Linked DNA regions of Anaerobacillus sp. CMMVII. The main gene of each other region encodes a partner of the protein of the gene in region 2 in a complex. Links are inferred from orthologs where the notes say so. Each region holds a gene or a part of one and is shown on either strand. Other genes may lie near its edges.

Region 1 (3,140 bases), on a different replicon or contig from region 2:
AAAGCATTGTTCTACAAATGTTAAAGGATAAAAAGGTTGACGAATTGATTGAAATACATAAGTTTGGCAACGTAATAACCATCAATGCATCAGAGTTTGAAAATGTCTTCCATGAAAAGTTTGGTAATGATACATTAGCTCTGGTAGCTGAACAATTAGAAAATGAAAACCCAAGTCTATTAGAAATGATTACACATATTTGGTGGCACTATTTATATGCCCTTTATCCTATTTCACCTGAGCCCCTTAGTGCAAATTCATGGGCAGCAGCAATACATAAACTAGGTACAGAAATGACAGGCTTTGATGAAGATGAATTGAGGCTAGCAAAGCAATATAATGTAACGGTAGAAGAAATGCTACATTGTGCTGCTAAAATCATGAAAATTGAACAGGAAACCTTTAAAGAATATTGAAATTGTAGTTTTCTTTCTTGTCTGGTAACAACCTATATGGAAGTAAATTCTGACAGTTGAAATGATGAAGCGGTATGGTATAATAGAATGGTTGTAAATGGTGGAATATCATATATATTTTGTGCTTTATGTACTTTAACCTAGTTAATGAAATAAAGTAACAGGAATTTGAGGCTTAGAGGACAAGCCGATTTTTCAAAAACAAACAACAAATACTTAACGAATGAAATGTTGGAGGGAAAGAATAAATGACTGCAAAATGGGAAAAGTTAGAAGGAAATCAAGGCGTACTTACAATTGAAGTAGAAGCCGCACAAGTTGACGAAGCTTTAAACCAAGCTTTCAAAAAAGTAGTAGGAAAAGTGAATGTACCTGGATTTCGTAAAGGGAAAATTCCTCGTGCAATGTTCGAACAACGTTTTGGTGTAGAATCTTTATATCAAGATGCACTAGATATTTTATTGCCAACTGCATATGCAGCAGCTGTTGCTGAAACAAAAATTGAGCCAGTAGACCGTCCTGATATTGATGTTGAACAAATGGGCAAAGGCCAAAACTTAATTGTTAAAGCAACTGTAACAGTTAAACCAGAAGTGCAATTAGGTGATTATAAAGGTTTAGAAATTGAAGAATTGGAAACAACTGTAACAGACGAAGATGTTGAGTTAGAATTAAAACGTCTTCAAGAAAAGCACGCTGAACTAACAGTAGTGGAGAATGGAACAGTTGAAAACGGCGATACAGCAGTTATTGATTTTGAAGGCTTTGTTAATGATGTTGCTTTCGAAGGTGGAAAAGGTGAAAACTATTCGTTAGAAATCGGATCTGGTTCGTTCATTCCTGGTTTTGAAGAGCAATTAGTTGGTGTTAAATCTGGAGAATCAAAAGATGTTGAAGTTTCGTTCCCTGAAGAATACCATGCTCCTGAACTTGCAGGTAAACCAGCAGTGTTTAAGGTAACTGTTCATGATATTAAGCGTAAGCAATTACCTGAACTAGATGATGAGTTTGCGAAAGATGTAAACGAAGAAGTTGAAACTTTAGATGCTTTAAAAGCTGATATCAAAGAAAAAATGATCCAAGACAAAACTACTGAAGCAGATCATAATAAGCGTGATACATTAGTTGAAAAAGCTGCTGAAAATGCTACGATTGACCTTCCACAATCTATGATTGATACGGAAATTGATCGTATGTTTGAAGAGTTTGGTCAACGTCTTCAAGCTCAAGGATTAAGCCTTGACATGTACTACCAATTCTCTGGTCAAGATGAAAATGGTATGCGTGAGCAATTTAAAGGAGATGCTGAAAAGAGAGTTCGTATTAACTTAACTCTTGAGGCTATTGCAGAAGTTGAAAATCTTGAAGTGTCTGATGAAGAAGTTAATGCAGAACTTGAAAAGATGGCAGAACTTTATAAGCGTTCTGTAGACGAGCTAAAACAAATATTAGCAATGCAAGGCGGCATCGAAGCATTAAAAGGTGACTTAAAAGTTCGTAAAGCAGTAGATTTCCTTGTAGAAATAGCAAAGTAGTTGCTTAATGAGAAAAGGAGTGGGGTCTGTTAAAGGATAGACCTTACTGGGAAAATAAGTTTTTCTTATTGAAATACCAAACTTTCTTATCTGAAAAATAAAAACAAGGCACGATTTATTCGTGCCTTGTTTTATACTAAAGTCATTGTAAAAATCTTGAAAAGATAACTACATATCGCTTAACCTCATTTTGCATTACTAAAGATTATGGGAAAATCTTCTGTATAAAAAAAGGGAAAAAGGAGGTAAAAGTTGAACTAAATACATATACTTTTTATATCATTTTTAGCTAGAGAAAAAAGGCCGAGTTTTTCTAGTTAGAACAATTTTGAAATTGGGTAAAATACTATTAAGTACATATACCTGGGAAAGTACAGGTGCTTCTATTAACGCTTTTAGCGTTAAATATGATAAAATGCAATACATATAAGCAAGTAATAAACGGCCAATTTATTAAACATCTTTTTTACTTTAATAAACTTTATTAAAGTAACGAGAAATCAACAAATTAGTAAATTTTTTTCTATAATGCGAAGATATAGAACTAACTTTGAGGGGTGAAATGATTATGTTTAAATTTAATGATGAAAAGGGTCAGCTTAAGTGTTCTTTTTGTGGTAAAACACAGGACCAAGTGAGGAAACTTGTTGCCGGACCAGGCGTCTATATATGTGATGAGTGTATCGAATTATGTACTGAAATTGTCGAGGAAGAACTGGGTACCGAAGAAGAAGTTGACTTCCAGGATATTCCAAAACCTAAAGAGATTAGAGAAATATTAGACGATTATGTCATTGGCCAAGAGCAAGCTAAGAAGACGCTATCAGTGGCTGTATATAATCACTACAAAAGAATTAATTCAGGCCAAAAAGGCGACGATGTTGAACTTTCAAAAAGTAATATTTGTATGATTGGACCTACAGGAAGTGGTAAAACCCTTCTAGCTCAAACTATGGCACGGATTTTAAACGTTCCTTTTGCTATAGCTGATGCGACAAGTCTAACTGAAGCTGGATATGTAGGTGAAGATGTTGAGAATATCCTTTTAAAGCTTATTCAAGCAGCTGACTATGATGTAGAAAAGCAGAAAAAGGGATAATTTATATTGATGAGATTGATAAGTAGCTCGCAAATCTGAAAATCCATCAATTACGCGTGATGTTTCAGGTGAAGGGGTTCAACAAGCATT
Region 2 (3,163 bases):
TACGGATTGTTTCACGGTAAGCAACCTGTGGAGCACCAACATTAGCTTCAACTTTGAATTCACGACGCATACGATCTACGATGATATCTAAGTGAAGCTCACCCATACCAGCGATAATCGTTTGTCCTGTTTCTTCATCAGTGTGAGTTTTGAACGTTGGATCTTCTTCAGCAAGCTTCGAAAGTGCCATACCCATTTTATCTTGGTCAGCCTTTGACTTAGGCTCAACAGATAATGAGATAACTGGCTCTGGGAATTGCATTGATTCTAAGATTACAGCGTTTTTCTCTTCACATAATGTATCTCCAGTTGTTGTATCCTTAAGACCAACTGCAGCTGCGATATCACCAGAGTAAACCATTGAGATTTCCTCACGAGAGTTCGCATGCATTTGAAGGATACGTCCAATTCTTTCACGCTTACCTTTTGTTGAGTTAAGCACGTAAGAACCAGAGTTTACTGTACCAGAGTATACACGGAAGAATGTAAGTTTACCAACGTAAGGGTCAGTCATAACCTTAAATGCAAGTGCTGAGAATGGTGCTTCATCACTTGATTCACGAGTTACTTCTTCTTCACTGTCAGGTAAAGTACCTTTGATTGATGGTACATCTGTAGGAGCTGGTAAATATTCAAGAACTGCATCCAATAATAATTGAACACCTTTGTTCTTAAATGCAGATCCACAAACTACAGGATAGAAATCAACATTGATTGTAGCTTTACGGATAGCCGCTTTAAGCTCTTCTTTCGTGATTTCTTCTCCTTCTAAATATTTCATCATCAATTCTTCATCTAATTCAGCTGCGCCTTCGATTAACTTTGTACGCCATTCTGCAGCTAATTCCTTATACTCTTCAGGAATTTCTTTAGCATCAGTACGTGTACCAAGATCATCTTCATAGAAGTATGCAACGTTTTCTACAAGGTCGATAATACCATTAAAATCATCCTCAGCACCAATTGGTAACTGAATCGGATGAGCGTTAGCAGCTAAACGATCATGTAACGTTCCTACTGAATATAAGAAGTCTGCACCCATTTTGTCCATTTTGTTTACGAATACAACACGTGGAACACCATATGTAGTCGCTTGACGCCAAACAGTTTCTGTTTGCGGTTCTACACCGGATTGTGCATCTAGAACTGCTACAGCTCCATCAAGTACACGTAAAGAACGTTCTACCTCTACAGTGAAGTCTACGTGTCCAGGTGTATCGATGATATTGATGCGGTGACCTTTCCATTGAGCAGTTGTTGCAGCAGATGTGATTGTAATACCACGCTCTTGCTCTTGCTCCATCCAGTCCATTTGTGAAGCTCCTTCATGAGTTTCACCAATCTTGTGGATACGGCCTGTATAGAAAAGAATACGCTCAGTACAAGTTGTTTTACCAGCATCGATGTGAGCCATGATACCGATATTACGTGTCTTTTCTAAGGAGAACTCTCTTGCCATAGGTTTCTTTCTCCTTCCTAATGTTGAGAATTATTTTAGTTGTATATAGCTTAACAAGCCTGACGATAGACGTTTAGTAAAAAACTAAACGTCCGTCCGACTTCTCTAGCTATAATAATATGATAAGTTCGATTGATCCTACCAACGATAGTGAGCGAATGCTTTGTTCGCTTCAGCCATCTTGTGCGTGTCTTCACGCTTCTTAACTGCTGCACCAGTGTTGTTTGCAGCATCCATGATTTCGTTAGCTAAACGCTCTTCCATCGTTTTTTCTCCACGAAGACGAGAGTAGTTAACTAACCAACGAAGTCCTAACGTCGTACGACGCTCAGGTTTAACTTCGATCGGCACTTGATAGTTAGCACCACCAACACGGCGAGCTTTAACTTCAAGAACAGGCATGATGTTTTTAATAGCTTGTTCAAAAACTTCCATTGGGTTATTTCCAGTACGTTCTTGAACTAGATCAAATGCTCTATATAAAATCGTTTGTGCTACTCCTCTTTTACCATCAACCATGATACGGTTGATTAGACGAGTTACTAACTTTGAATTATAAAGCGGATCAGGTAATACATCTCTACGAGCTACAGGTCCTTTACGAGGCATTATTTCCCCTCCTTTCAATCATTAAACATTTTATTTTTCTTACATTATTTTTTAGCTGCTTTAGGTCTCTTAGTTCCATACTTAGAACGACCTTGCATACGGTTTTGAACTCCAGCTGTATCTAGAGCTCCACGTACGATGTGGTAACGTACCCCTGGTAAGTCTTTTACACGTCCACCGCGAATAAGAACTACGCTGTGCTCTTGTAAGTTGTGACCAATCCCTGGGATGTATGCAGTAACCTCAATTCCGTTAGTTAAACGTACACGAGCATACTTACGTAATGCTGAGTTCGGTTTTTTCGGAGTCATTGTACCAACACGAGTACATACACCACGCTTTTGCGGTGAAGATTGGTTAGTTTGTGACTTCTTGAAGCTGTTATAACCTTTGTTTAACGCAGGAGAGTCAGACTTTTTAACTTTATCTGTACGACCTTTACGTACCAATTGGTTAATTGTAGGCATTTGATTTCCTCCTTCCCTAAAACATTTTTAAAGACCACTGAGCCAGGTGGTTCATCAATTTCCGAAAGTAACGTTTTTGCCAAAGCTTTTACACTTTAGCAAAAACGTAGTTTACTTCAATATCGCTACAGTGGCTGCTGAAACATCAATTCCACAAGCTTTTCCAAGCTTTTTCATGGATTGAACTTTTATGGTAGGGACGTCTTTTTTTTCTGCTAATGCGACTACTTTATAAATTACTTTATAATCAGCATCACTAGCAACATATAACTCTTTAACGATCCCATCCTCTAAAGCCTTCAATGTTTGTTTCGTGCCAATAACTTTTTCTTCAGCCTGTGCTACTTTTTCATAAGACATGTTTTATCCTCCAAAGTATCAGGTATCTTTTAACGCACTTAGATATAATACCATCCACATGCATTAGTGTCAACATTTTTTAGTCATGAAGTACAATTTCTTTTTCAACTTCCTGTACTTCACTATCTCCTGCTTCTTCTTGACCTGCAAATGCAAGGTCAATGTTACGGTATCTTTGCATACCAGTACCAGCTGGAACAAGCTTACCGATAATTACATTTTCCTTCAGACCTAGAAGTTCATCACGCTTACCTTTAATTGCTGCATC

What was found.
Region 1: the proteins of rpsG (region 2) and tig are in contact, whole or in part, in a crystal structure (PDB 3GTY), measured with the Thermotoga maritima proteins. The link is inferred for Anaerobacillus sp. CMMVII from one-to-one orthologs. Residues at the interface, in WP_004081843.1 of Thermotoga maritima: Lys34, Lys52, Lys55, Glu59, Arg62, Gln63, Glu66, Asn67, Lys69, Val71, Arg95, Ala109, Lys110, Lys111, Gly112, Arg113, Pro114, Glu117, Glu121, Ile124, Ala125, Tyr127, Asn128, Asn129, Thr130, Gly131, Lys135, Asp139, Arg142, Met143; in WP_004081061.1 of Thermotoga maritima: Glu122, Val124, Val129, Leu130, Tyr133, Glu188, Gly259, Ile262, Tyr263, Glu266, Ser270, Glu273, Gln274, Glu277, Arg308, Gln311, Ile312, Ser315, Tyr316, Glu325, Arg329, Arg336, Leu363, Phe366, Trp367, Arg373, Leu377, Arg381, Leu384, Glu387.

The regions. Positions count from the first base shown.
Region 1 is NZ_JACEHK010000002.1:582,120-585,259, forward strand. What follows is about bases 1-2,807. They hold tig (trigger factor), read left to right. Parts: upstream 1-664; coding sequence 665-1,951; downstream 1,952-2,807. Other genes in these bases: H1D32_RS06920 (tetratricopeptide repeat protein), read left to right, coding at 1-24; H1D32_RS06925 (hypothetical protein), read left to right, coding at 18-416. UniProt on the Bacillus subtilis protein: Involved in protein export. Acts as a chaperone by maintaining the newly synthesized protein in an open conformation. Functions as a peptidyl-prolyl cis-trans isomerase.
Region 2 is NZ_JACEHK010000001.1:157,451-160,613, reverse strand. What follows is about bases 334-3,163. They hold rpsG (30S ribosomal protein S7), read right to left. Parts: upstream 2,069-3,163; coding sequence 1,598-2,068; downstream 334-1,597. Other genes in these bases: rpoC (DNA-directed RNA polymerase subunit beta'), read right to left, coding at 2,975-3,163; H1D32_RS00765 (50S ribosomal protein L7ae-like protein), read right to left, coding at 2,647-2,895; rpsL (30S ribosomal protein S12), read right to left, coding at 2,113-2,535; fusA (elongation factor G), read right to left, coding at 334-1,459. Outside these bases: more of fusA, read right to left, coding at 1-333.